Regions from separate parts of the Mesorhizobium sp. M0522 genome, predicted to be linked through region 1. Evidence: predicted binding sites of a transcription regulator. Region 1 holds the regulator's gene; each other region holds the start of a gene.

Region 1 (4,364 bases):
CCATCGAACCGGCAAACAGGAAATCGGCATTCGGATCGGAACCCGAACCCTTGATGAAGACGTAGTTGCCTTCCGGCTTCACCTTGAAGACTTCGCGGGCCTGCATGCGGCCGACTTCCTTGTTGTCGAAGGTCAGATAGAACACGTCCTTGTTCTCGATCAGCCGGTCATAGCCGACGACCGGGATGCCTTCGTCCAGTGCCTTCTGCACGGCCGGCCCGATGGCCGAGGCGTCCTGCGCCAGGATGATCAGTGCGCTGGCGCCCTGCGAGATCAGGCTCTCGACGTCGGTGAGCTGCTTGCCGGGGTTGGACTGTGCGTCGGCGGAAATATACTTGTCGCCTGCGGCCTCAATGGCCGCCTTCATTGCGGCCTCGTCGGTCTTCCAGCGCTCTTCCTGGAAGTTCGACCAGGAAACGCCGATGACCTTGTCTTTAGCCTGCGCCACCGACGCCAGCGCCAGCGTCATGGCGACACCCGCCAGAATGGCGGTCGTGAATTTCTTCATCATATCCTCCCTGCGCCGCGTACGGCGTGACCAATTGGCTCAAAGACCAGCTTAGAAGCTCTAATTTTTTCGAGCCTCGAAAAAATACTGGCCCGATCTCCGGCTGCTGTCAACATCGATTCTGATGGATTTTGATGACTCTGCGAGTTTTTTCGAGCGTCGGAATAAACGATGACAGCGCAACCTGCATCTGACACTATTTGCCTGCGTCCGACACTATTTGTCGGACATTACCGACGGCTTCCGGTTCATGAGCGGCCGCGGCAACCGGGAGGAAAGCAAAACAATGTCGGTCGGAATCCGCCATGACGATTTGCGCCGGCGCAACCGGGCGATGGTGATCTCGGCGGTGCGCCGGGCCGGCCAGCCATCGCGTACTGAGATCGCAGCTACTACCGGCCTCAGTCATTCGACCATATCGGCGATCTCTTCCGACCTGATACGGGAAGGCATCCTCGCCGAGAGCAAGGCAAGTGAGCCCGTTTCGTTGAAACGCGGTCGTCCGCAGGTCGGCCTCGCCCTCAACCCGGAAGCGGCGGCGGTGCTGACCGTGGTGTTGTCGCTGAATTTCCTGTCGGCCGCCATTATCGACTATACGGGACAGGTGGTCGCCGAGGAACAGCGCCGGCTGGACACGCTGACCATGCCGCGCGACGAGCTGATCCGTGAATGCATGGCCATCGTCCGGCGCCGGCTGCAGGATCCAGACCTTGACGTCCGCAGTGTCGCCCGCATCGCCCTGGCGATTCAGGGCATTACCGACTCCCCTGCACGCGCCATGCTGTGGTCGCCGATCACGCCGCAGACCGACATCGCCTTTGCCGACATGCTGGAGGACGAATTCGGCATCCCGGCAACGGTGGAGAACGACTGCAACATGATGGCGGTGGCTTTGCGCTGGCGCAATCCGGATCGCTATCGCGACGACTTCATCGCCATCCTGCTTTCGCATGGCATCGGCATGGGGCTGGTGCTGAAGGGCGAACTGTTCACCGGGACGCATTCCTCGGGTGGCGAATTTGGCCACATGATCCATCGTCCGGGCGGCGCGCTCTGCCGTTGCGGGCGGCGCGGCTGCATCGAGGCCTATGCCGGCAACTACGCCATCTGGCGCAACGCCAGGCAGATGAGCGAAGAAAGCGAACCGATCGCCGACGTCAGCGACGCCGACATGCGAGCACTGGCGGCCCGGGCGCGCGAGAAAGATGGGCCGGAACGCGAGGCCTACCGCAAGGCCGGCGAAGCGCTGGGTTTCGGTCTCGGCTCGCTGTTCGCGCTGATCGATCCGGCACCGGTCGCGATGGTCGGCGCCAGTGCCGCCGCCTTCGATCTGATCGAGCCGGCCTTGCGGAAGGCAATCGCCCAGACCGCCGGCGGCCAGCATTCGGGCTCGATCTCCTTCGATACAGAGCCGAACGAATTGCCGCTGATCCGCGAAGGCTGCGCGATGCGGGCGCTAAGCTTCGTCGACCAGGAGATTTTCGCGCCGGGCGCGCAAATGAGGCCCAGCGTCAGAAAGAACGTAGCCTGACCAGGCGGGTCAATCTTCCCTGATCGCATAGCCGGCACCGCGGATGGTGCGGATGACATCCGGCATCCGGCCGTTGTTGACGGCTTTGCGCAGCCGCCCGACATGCACGTCGACGGTGCGTTCGTCGATGTAGATTGTCTCGCCCCAGACATTATCGAGTAACTGGCTGCGCGAGAAGACACGGCCCGGATGCCGCATCATGAACTCGAGCAGCCGGAATTCGGTCGGCCCGAGCCTGATTTCGCTCTTCTTGCGATAGACCCTGTGCGATTCGCGATCGAGCACGATGTCGCCGACCTTCAGCACGCTGGACAGCACTTCCGGCTTGGCGCGCCGCAGCAGCGCCTTGACCCTGGCCATGAATTCCGGTGTCGAAAACGGTTTGACCAGATAGTCGTCGGCGCCGGTCGAAAGCCCGCGCACCCGGTCGCTCTCCTCGCCGCGCGCGGTCAGCATGATGATCGGCAGCCGCTCGGTTTCGGGGCGCACCCGCAACCGACGACAGAGCTCGATGCCGGAAACCGCTGGTATCATCCAGTCGAGCACCAAAAGGTCGGGCACATTCTCCTGCAAACGGATCTCGGCTTCGTCGCCGCGTGTCACCACCTCGACCTGGTAGCCTTCGGATTCGAGATTGTAGCGGAGCAGCACACCCAACGGCTCCTCGTCCTCCACCACCATTATGCGTGGTGCGATCATCGGCTGGGCACCCCCATCATGTCACCGGTGCGGACATTGTCGTTTCGTCCTGCTTCGGACGATTGACCGGCAATTGCTCGCCGGTCAGCACATAATACGCATTTTCGGCGATGTTGGTGACATGGTCGCCGATCCGCTCCAGATTCTTGGCGCAGAACAGCAGGTGCGTGCAAGCGGTGATGTTGCGCGGATCTTCCATCATGTAGGTCAAGAGCTCGCGGAACACGGACGTGTATTTGACGTCGATGCGCTCGTCGGCGGCACGCAGCTTGGCCAACGCGGCCGCATCGCCTGCAGCATATTCCTCGATGACACCCTGCACCTGGATGAGAACCAGCTGCGCCATCGCGTCGATGGAATGCGACAGGTCCCGCGGCGTGGCGCTGAGGCCGACCGCACTCACGCGCTTGGCGATATTCTTGGCAAGGTCGCCGATGCGTTCGAGGTCGCCCGCCATGCGGATCGCTCCGACCACATGGCGAAGATCGTGGGCCATCGGCTGGCGTTTGGCGATCAGGGTGATGGCGCGGTCGTCCAGTTCGCGTTGACGCGCATCCATGATGGCGTCGTCGGAAACGACGCGTTGCGCCAGCACGTTGTCGGAATTCAACAGGGCCTTGGTCGCCCCGCCGACCATCGAACCGGCGAGGTCGGCCATGTCGCGGATCAGCTTGCTGATCTGCTCGAGATCCTCGTCGAAAGAAGCGACTGTGTGTTCGCCCATGGTCCTGTCCTCATATGCATGATCGGAACGGCTCAGCCGAAGCGGCCAGTGATGTAGTCCTGCGTGCGCTTCTCGCGGGGCGACGTGAAGATCTTCTCGGTCCGGTCGAACTCGACCAGTTCACCCAGATACATGAAGGCGGTCTGGCGCGACACGCGCGCCGCCTGCTGCATGTTGTGGGTGACGATGACGATCGTGTAGTCGGCTTGCAATTCGTCGATCAGTTCCTCGATCTTGGCAGTCGACAGCGGGTCGAGGGCCGAAGCCGGTTCGTCGAGCAGAATGACTTCCGGCTTCACGGCCACGGTGCGGGCGATACAGAGCCGCTGCTGCTGGCCGCCGGACAGGCTCAAGCCGCTGGCGTTGAGCTTGTCCTTGACCTCGCTCCACAGCGCGGCGCGCTTCAACGCCTGTTCGACGCGGCCGTCCATCTCGGACTTGCCGAGGTTCTCGTAGAGCCTGACGCCGAAGGCGATGTTCTCGTAGATCGACATCGGGAACGGCGTCGGCTTCTGGAACACCATGCCGATCTTGGTCCTGAGGAGGTTGAGATCCTGCGACCGGTCGAGAATGTTCTTGCCGTCGAGCAGCACCTGGCCCTCGGCCGTCTGTTTTGGGTAGAGCTCATAGATGCGGTTGAACACACGCAGCAGCGTCGATTTCCCGCAGCCCGAAGGGCCGATGAAGGCCGTGACACTGCGCTCAGGCAGCGACAGGCTGATGTCCTTCAGCGCCTTGCTCTGGCCGTAGTAGAAGTTGAGATTCTTGACCTCGATCTTCGTCTTCTCGGCGACCGTTTCGGCCATCGTCATGTCTGGGGACAACATCTGTGTCATCTGTCCTCTCTGCGTCCGGTAAGGCTGCGGGCGAGGATGCTCAAGCCCAGAACCGTCAGGGTGATT
Region 2 (4,364 bases), 270 kb from region 1:
CAGACGTCGTTCCAGTCCTTGGGAACAAGCCAACTAAGGAAATCCAGTATGTGCGGCAGCCGATCGAAGAAATGTCCGGCATTGGCCTCGTCGGCGAACCACATGGCTGTGCACATGGCGACAAGCAGTGAGCCGATGCCGAGCGCCGTGTAGAACCGGCGCAAGGACGTCTGGCGTCGCCAGGCGTCTGCTGCCTGCCGGACCGCGTCTGAACGAATTGTAGCGGCGAAGGTCATACGGGGTCACGAGCGGACACGCAAAAAGGGCGGCGACCGCATCGGCCCGAAAGTTGACTTTCGGAAAGCACGATGCGGCATCTAAGTGTTAGAGCGTACTTTGTGCGTCCAAGTGGACGCACGTCGCTCTAATGGACGCCGCCCTTTCCGCAATTGTCGTCAGCCGCCGATCGCGGCTTTGCGGGCTTCGACGATGACGCTGTAGAAGTCCGGCTTCACCGGAACGTAGCCGGTGAAATCGCCGCCTTCGATGGCCTCGAAGCAAGGCTTGTCCTTGGCCGGCAGGCTGGTGAAGAAGTTGGCGAGCTTGGCGCTCATATCGCCGCCGAGTGCGGTGCGCACGACCAGCGGGCCGTTCGGGATCAAGCCGGAGCGCCAGACTTCGACGAAATCATTGGGGTCCACGGCGCCCTTGGCGACTTCCTTGTGGAAGGTGCCGGAGGTGTAGCCGTTCTTGAAGTCGCCGATGCCCGAGGAATCGTCAACCGCAACATCGACCTTGCCGTCGCGAACCGCGAGAAGGTTGTTCTCGTGGCCGCCATTGAACTGGGTCGAGGCGAAGAAGGTTTCGTTCGAAGCGCCGGTGTCCTTCGGGATCTGGGTCAGCGGGATCAGGTAGCCGGAGGTCGAATCCGGGTCGGCATAGCCGAGCTTCTTGCCCTTGGCCGACTTGATGTCGGTGATGCCGGACGACTTCAGCGCAAGGCCGATCGAATAATAGCCGGTCGCGCCGTCGGTCTGCTGGGTGGTGAGGATCGGGGTCACGGCGTTCGGATCCTTGAGGTAGACGCTGGCATAGCCCGACGCGCCAAGCTCTGCGAAATCGAGCGTGCCGCCGAGCAGGCCCTGGATAACGCCGTCATAGTCGGCGGCCGGGAACAGCGAGACCTTCTCGAAGCCGAATTCGGACTTCAGGTGATCGGCGAGGCACTGAAAGTTGCGCAGCCGGTCCGCTTCGTTTTCACCGCCAAGGATGCCGATGCGGAATTCCTTGATATCCTGGGCGTGAGCGGCGCTTGCCGCGATAGCGAGCAATGAAACGGCGCCAAAAACCATCTTCCTGAACATTATCTCTCTCCTGTTGGTCCCGGCCTCGCGCCGGTAGCGTACGAATTTTTTGACAGGTGCCTTTGACGCGGGCGGGCGATCAGGCCGTTCTCAATATCCCGGGAATGCGGGCTCGAGCGGTCCGGCGGATGCAGCGATTTTCTGTTTGATGGCGACACTGGTGGAGGTGATGGCCTCGGAGATTTCGCCGCCATTGCTGTCGGCGCCGTAGACCATGCGCACGGCCTCGCGGTTGAGGGCTTCGGGCGGGCCGTCGAAGACGACCTTGCCGGCGGCCATGCCGATGATGCGGTTGCAGTAGGTGCGGGCCGTATCCAGCGTATGCAGATTTGTGATGACGGTGATGCCCTCGCGCAAATTGATGTCCTGCAGCGAATCCATCACCACCTTGGCGTTGAGCGGATCGAGCGAGGCAATCGGCTCATCCGCCAGCAACACCTTCGGCTGCTGCATCATGGCGCGCGCAATCGCAACGCGCTGCTGCTGGCCGCCGGAAAGCGTGCCGGCCGGCTGCAGGGCGGTGCGGGCGATGTCGAGGCGCTCGAGGGCTGCAACCGCCTCGGCGCATTCACCGCGGGAGAACATGCCAAACAGGTTGGACAGCGTCGAGCGGTGGTTGAGCCGGCCGAGCAGCACATTGGTCAGCACATCGAGGCGCGGCACGAGATTGAACTGCTGGAAGATCATGGCGCAGTCGCGCTGCCATCGCCGGAGCGGCGAGCCGCGCAACCCGGAGACCTCGACGCCGTTGAACAGGATGGATCCCTGGCTGGGATCGATGAGGCGGTTAATCATGCGCAGCAGCGTCGATTTGCCGGCGCCGGAGCGGCCAATGATGCCGACCATCTGGCCTTGCGGAATCGCGATGTGAACATTGCTGACGGCGGTGTTCTTGCCGAACCGGCGGGTGACGCCGCGGATTTCGAGCGTAGCTGACATGGTGCAGGCTCCAGTCCAATCGCAATTGAAGGTCTGTTTACCCTGGCTAGCGCAGCCGCGTGAACCTGCAGTGTCGGAACGATGTCAGTTTTGTTACTGCCCACAGCCTGGAGCGGGGCGGGATCAACTCGGCGCGAGAAGCTCGAATGGTGAATGGTGAATGGTGAATAGTGAATAGTGAATAGTGAATGGTGGCAAGAGAGGCTTCCCTAAGCCTCGAAACCTATCCGTCCCGCCATTCACTATTCACCATTCACCGTTCACGATCCCTTAGCCGCCATATTTCTCCAGAAACGCCTCCGCCGACAATTCCCGAAAATCGTCGAGCGCGGCGCGCAGCCTTGCATGGTCCCAGTCCCACCAGGCGAGCGCCTGGTAGCGCTCCGCGGTGCGGCGGTCGAAGCGTTCGCGGATCGGCTTGGCCGGTACGCCGGCGACGATGGTGTAGGGCGCGACGTCCTTCGACACCACCGCACCGGCACCGACCGCCGCGCCATCGCCGACGGTGACGCCCGGCAGGATGGTCGAGCCGTGGCCGAGCCAGGTGTCGTGGCCGATGGTGACGCGTTTGGCGCGGCGCTTGGCGAAGAATTCGCTCTCGTGCTCGGCGTCGTCCCAATAATCCGAGGCGCGATAGGTGAAATGGTGCAGCGTCGGCCGCCAGGTCGGATGGTTGGTAGCGTTGATGCGCACGCTTGCGGCGATGTTGGCGAATTTGCCGATCGTTGCGCACCAGACGCCGCAGTCCTGCATCACGTAGGAATAGTCGCCGAGCGTGCTTTCGGAAACCCGGCAGCGCTCGGCGATCTCGGTCCAGCGGCCAAGCGTCGAGTTCTCGACTTCCGCCGTCTCGTGCATCAGCGGCGCCTCCGACAGTTTCCTGGTCATGCGGCGATTTTCCCGGCGGCGAAGGCGGTCACGTCGATGACGCGGTCGGCGACCGCCTCACGCACGTCGTGATCGTGGAAGATGCCGAGCAAAGCGACGCCCGCTGCCTTCTTGGCGGCGATCAGGGAAATCACCACATCGCGGTTCCTGGCGTCGAGCGAAGCGGTCGGCTCGTCGAGCAGCAGGATCGGGTGCTCGGTGATGAAACCGCGCGCGATGTTGACGCGCTGCTGTTCGCCGCCGGAGAACGTCGCCGGCGGCAGCGCCCAGAGCTTCTCCGGCAGGTTGAGCCGCGCCAGCAAGGCGCGTGCCTTGCCGTGCGCGACCTCGCGCTCCTCGCCGCGCTCGACCAGCGGTTCGGCCACGACGTCGAGCGCAGAGACACGCGGCACGGTGCGCAGGAACTGGCTGACATAGCCGATGGTAAGCCGGCGCACGGCAAGCACGGTGCGCGGGCTGGCCGAGGCGAGATCGATGAGCCCGCCCTCGTGCTGGACGATGATCTGGCCTTCATCGGCGGCATAATTTCCGTAGAGCATTTTCAGGATCGAGCTCTTGCCGGCGCCGGACGGGCCGCCGAGCACGGCGCATTCGCCGGCCCTGATCGCGAACGAGACACCGGCGACCACCGGCAGTTTGATGCCGTCGCGCAGATGCATAGTGAAGCTCTTCGCGACATCGGAGACAACGAGCGGGGTTGCCATCAGAGGGTTCTCCAATCGTCATTCGTCTGCGGGCCAACACCCCCCTCTGGCCTGCCGGCCATCTCCCCCTCAGGGGGGGAGATTGGCTGTCGCATTCGGTTTCGCCATTCTCCTGTGTCGCAGAACGGGCGGGACATAAAAGCTGCTGATCTCCCCCCTTGAGGGGGAGATGGCCGGAAGGCCGGAGGGGGGTACGCCGGAGCAATCATCGTCACACCTGCAGAATCGAGGAGACAAGCAACTGGGTATAAGGCGCGCGCGGATCGTCGAGGACGCGGTCGGTGAGGCCGCTTTCGACGACGCGGCCGTCCTTCATCACCATCATGCGCTGCGACAACAGCCGCGCCACGGCGAGATCGTGGGTGACGACGATGGCGGCCAGGCCGAGATCGGTGACCAGGCCGCGCAACAGATCGAGCAGGCGCGCCTGCACCGAGACGTCGAGGCCGCCGGTTGGCTCGTCCATGAACACCAGCCGCGGCCCGGTGACGAGGTTGCGGGCGATCTGCAGGCGCTGGCGCATGCCTCC
Region 3 (4,364 bases), on a different contig from region 1:
GCGCCTTGCGCACGGCGTCGCCGGCGCCGGAGTAGCGGTCGGCATTGTCCTTGGTGATCAGCGCCTGCGGCGTGGCGACGACGCGCGGCAGCTTCTGCCCGGCCACCAGTCGCAGCGCCGATTCCAGCGCCACCTCGCCGGTCAGCACCGGGAACGAATCGACGGTGCCGGTCAGCTCGCCGGCGCGGATCGAGGCGTAGGCGTCGGAAATCCCGTCGGTGCCGAACACGGCGACCTTGTCCTTTAGGCCGGCGGCCTTGACCGCTTCGACGATGCCCAGCGCCATGCCGTCATTGTTGGCATAGAAGCCGATCAGATCGGGGTGCTGCTGCAGGATGTTGGTGGCCGCGTCGTAGGAGGTCTGGCGATCCCAGTTACCGGGGACGCTGGCGACGACGTCGAACTTGCCGGCTTCGGTGATGGTGGTCTTGAAGCCGTCGGTGCGCTGGACGGCGGCGTAGACGCCGGCCTGGCCTTCGACGATGGCGACCTTGCCGCCATCCGGCCGGTTCTTGATGAACCATTTGGCGACGCGCACGCCGTTGTCGCGCTGGACATTGCCGACATAGTGCTCGGCCTGCGGGATGACCGCGTCGTTGACGTTGACCACCGGCACATTGGCTGCCTTGGCCTGTTCCATGATCGGCTGCAGGTTGGAGTCGGTCTGCGGCGAAACGAGCAGCACGTTGTAGCCTTGCGTGACCAGGCCTTCGGCGATGGTGAGCTGGCCGAGCTGGTCGCCCTCGCTCTGCGCCGCCTGGTAGACGACGGGCACGCCGGTGCGGTCGCCGAACGACTTGTAGCCCTCTCCCAGCGAGCGCCAGTATTCATTGGTCAGCGTCTTGGAGACCGCACCCGCCTTGGTACCCTCGGGCAGCTTGGGGAAGGCCCCGAACTTGGCCTCGAGCTGCGACCAGTCGATGCGATCCTTCTCGGTGTCGGAATTGAGCGGCGCGAGGTCTGCGGAAAACACCGAGCCGATGGACAGCGCCATCAGGCCAGCGGTAGCGGTGGCAAGCAGAAATTTCATGGTCCTTCCTCCCTTGTTGAACGGAATATGCGGCCGGGCCTCAGCTGTCCGGGCCGAGCATGGCTTCCTGGATAATGGCTTGCGACGCGATCGCGTCCTGACGGTCGACGGCGGCTAACATGCGGTTGTCCCCGTCCAGCCGATCGACGACGCGCAGCATGCGCTTGACAGTCGCGATGTTGACTTCGCATTCGTGGACCGGGTCGAGCCCGGTCATATCGGGAAACGTGTCGAAGTAGATGGCGCCGGCGTAGCCGTTGCGGCGGATCTGGCGCAGCAGCTCGATCGTCTGCAGCGTATGCACGGCCCCGACCATCAAGCCGTCGTCGCGCTTGGCATAGCCATCGTTGAGGTGCACGCCGAGCAGCTTGCTGTGCCGTGCCACGAGCGCAGCGGCGAAAGCCGGCTGCTCGTCGGCGTAGAGCACATGGGCGAAATCGAGCGTCACGCCGAGATTGGGCAGGCCGATCTCGCGGATCGCCAGCAACGTCGTCGCCGCATCGGGCATCAGGCTGTAGGAGCGCGGCTCGTTGGGTTTGTATTCAAGGCTGATCTGGCAATCGGGGTCATGCGCCGCAACTTCACGAATTCCATCGATTTCGTGTTGCCAGAGCGTCGCATAATCGGCCTGGAAAGCATAATCGAAGCCATCCTGCCCGAGCCACAGCGTCATCAGGCTGGCGCCAGCCTCGCGCGCGGCGTCGATCCCGGCCTTGGTCATGTCGATGGCCTCGCGGCGAACGGCCGGATCCGGATTGGTGAAGGCGCCGAGCTTGAAGGCCGGGTTGGAGTAGTAGCGCATGGCGAAACCATTGATGGAAAGCCCGAGATCGCGGAGTTTGCGCGCCATTTCCGCAGGCTTTTCATCGACATGGTCGGGAAAGTTGAGGTCGAGATCGGTCAACTCCGCAACCTTCGCCGCACGTGCCGCCATTTGCAGCATGGACGGTTTGCCGACAAGATCGGGCCACTCGGCCTGTGGCCGCGAGGCAAAGGAATTGAGGCGGGTGGCGAAACGACAGACTGTCATCGGTGGCCTTTCATCGTCATAACTTCACATAAGAACGATAATTTGTAAAGTTGTTAATTGCACTCTCGGCGGCGACGGATTCGCATGTCCAGGCCAGTTGCGACCACAAGGGTCAAAGCAAGCGCGGCACTGTCACGCAAGTATCATGTTCGCGTCCTAGATCGCTTCTCCGAAGGCTTTCGCGGCATCCTCGATGCGACGCGGCGCTTTTTCGGGCCCCGGCAGCTTTGTCTCAAAGAGGATATCCATGAAAAACCTGCACCGAACCGCGTCCCTCGCTGTCGCGCTGGCGATGTTCACCGCCTTGACTCCGGCCCTGGCAGAAAACTCCGCGACCGTCGGCGGCGTCAGCTTCGTCAACAAGGGCCTGGTCGGCGTCGGCCGCATCCCGGCCAGCCAGAAGGACAAGTTCGGCGAGACGTTTGGCTCCGGCTCAGGCATGTCGATCGATGCTGCCGGCTGGACGCATGGCGCCGACGGCTACAAGGGCTCGTTGTGGCTGTTGCCGGATCGCGGCTACAATGTCGTCGGTACTACCGACTACCGGCCGCGCCTCAACACGATTGCCATCGAGTTCGCTCCGATCACGCCGGGTGCAGTGCCAGCCGCCGGCCAGGAACAGTCGGGCCTCAGGGCGACGCTTGCCGACACCATGCTTTTGACCGACGACAAGGGCGCCGACGCAACCGGGCTCGATCCGCTCAACGGCGTGCGTGCCGCGACCGACGACATGCCGATCCTGCCCGAAGCCAACGGCAAGCTCGCGCTCGATAACGAAGCGATCGCACGGCTGCCCGACGGCACGATGTTCATCTCGGACGAATACGGTCCGAACATCTACCGCTTCTCCGCCGATGGGCGTCTGATGTCGGCAACGCAGCCGCCGGCGGCGCTTGTCCCGATGCGTCACGGGACGCCAAACTTTGCTTCCAACAATCCGGGACCTGGCGCGGCAGACCCAGATCCGAAGGATCCCGAAACCGGCCGTCAGAACAACCAGGGCCTCGAAGGCATGGCGCTGACGCCGGACGGGAAGTTCCTGATTGCCGTGCTGCAGTCGGCCCCAAGGCAGGATGGCGGCGATTCCGCCTCGACGCGCCAGAACACGCGCGTGCTGGTCTACGATGCCTCGGATCCCGGCCAGCTCAAGCTCGCGCATGAATATGTCGTGCCGCTGCCGGTGTTCACCGATGCCAAGGGCAAAACCAAGATCGCCGCGCAGAGTGAAATCGTGGCGCTGTCGGACAAGACCTTCCTGATGCTGGCGCGCGACAGCGGCAACGGCCAGGGGCTGAAGGGCGACACCTCGCTCCATCGCGAGATCAGCGTCCTCGATGTGTCGGCGGCAACCGACATCGCCGGCACAGAGTTCGACAAGGACAAGCCGCTGGCGCCCAAGGGTGAGCTCGATCCATCGGTGACGCCGGCCAAGCTGACGCCGTTCATCGACATCAACGACAAGAGCGAGCTCGGCCGCTTCGGGTTGCACAATGGCGCGCCCAACGACCGCAACAACCTTTCGGAGAAATGGGAGGCGATGTCGGTGGTGAGCGTCCTCGATCCAAAGCTGCCCGACGACTATTTCCTGTTCGTCGCCAATGACAATGACTTCCTCACGCAGGACGGCTTCCAGGTCGGCGCGGCCTACAAGGCCGAGGATGGCGCCGATGTCGACACCATGTTCCTGGTCTATCAGGTCACGCTCCCAGGCCTCACCGGGAAGTAGCGGCAGCCATACAGGCGGAGGCGCCGAACGCGTCCGCCTGAGCTGGCGCGATTGAACGGTCGTGCCCCTTCAGTTGCGGCTCGCCCGCGAAAAGACGGTGTCCTAAGCATCGCAAAACCTGCGACTGACGATCCAGTCGAAGGCACTTACCTCAACATCTCCGCGTCCCTTGGCACGCCTGCATCGATCGGCTCGGCCGTCCTGTTTGACACGGCGGCGATCTTCCCGGCGGCCGACAGGTTCGGGCGCACGAAGACCGGCACGACGCCATCGACGCGGCTGTAGAGGTCGATAATGTCCTGATTCATGAAGCGCACACAGCCGGAGGAAGCGTTCTTCCCGATGGAATCCCACTCCGGCGTGCCGTGCAGCCTGTACATCGTGTCCTTGCCGTCACGGAAGAAATACAGCGCGCGGGCACCAAGCGGGCTCTGCGGGCCGGGCGGCATGCCGTCCTTGTATTTCGCCAGTTCCGGCCGGCGTTGGATCATTTCCGGCGGCGGCGTCCAGACCGGCCACTTCTTTCTCGCCTGAACCACGGCGCTGCCGGTCCATCCGAAACCGGCCTTGCCGAGGCT

The links. Region 1 encodes PhoB, which activates phosphate uptake and scavenging genes when phosphate is short. Its sites were predicted from a motif close to TGTCATNNANCTGTCAT; they were not measured.
Region 2: a site for PhoB is predicted at 2,325-2,341, ahead of phnC (phosphonate ABC transporter ATP-binding protein). Genes of this name have one in related genera too.
Region 3: a site for PhoB is predicted at 2,191-2,207, ahead of NKI58_RS17470 (esterase-like activity of phytase family protein). Genes of this name have one in related genera too.

Annotation. Positions count from the first base shown of each region.
Region 1 is NZ_JAMYQW010000001.1:293,828-298,191, forward strand. It holds gene xylF (D-xylose ABC transporter substrate-binding protein) at 1-508, opposite strand, end outside; gene NKI58_RS01475 (ROK family protein) at 795-2,039, shown strand; gene phoB (phosphate regulon transcriptional regulator PhoB) at 2,049-2,738, opposite strand; gene phoU (phosphate signaling complex protein PhoU) at 2,755-3,462, opposite strand; gene pstB (phosphate ABC transporter ATP-binding protein PstB) at 3,495-4,298, opposite strand; gene pstA (phosphate ABC transporter permease PstA) at 4,295-4,364, opposite strand, start outside.
Region 2 is NZ_JAMYQW010000001.1:21,144-25,507, reverse strand. It holds gene phnE (phosphonate ABC transporter, permease protein PhnE) at 1-236, opposite strand, end outside; gene phnD (phosphonate ABC transporter substrate-binding protein) at 396-1,304, opposite strand; gene phnC (phosphonate ABC transporter ATP-binding protein) at 1,395-2,243, opposite strand; gene NKI58_RS00115 (DapH/DapD/GlmU-related protein) at 2,514-3,131, opposite strand; gene phnL (phosphonate C-P lyase system protein PhnL) at 3,128-3,835, opposite strand; gene phnK (phosphonate C-P lyase system protein PhnK) at 4,047-4,364, opposite strand, start outside.
Region 3 is NZ_JAMYQW010000014.1:137,487-141,850, forward strand. It holds gene NKI58_RS17460 (sugar ABC transporter substrate-binding protein) at 1-1,030, opposite strand, end outside; gene NKI58_RS17465 (sugar phosphate isomerase/epimerase family protein) at 1,071-2,060, opposite strand; gene NKI58_RS17470 (esterase-like activity of phytase family protein) at 2,308-3,786, shown strand; gene NKI58_RS17475 (L,D-transpeptidase) at 3,933-4,364, opposite strand, start outside.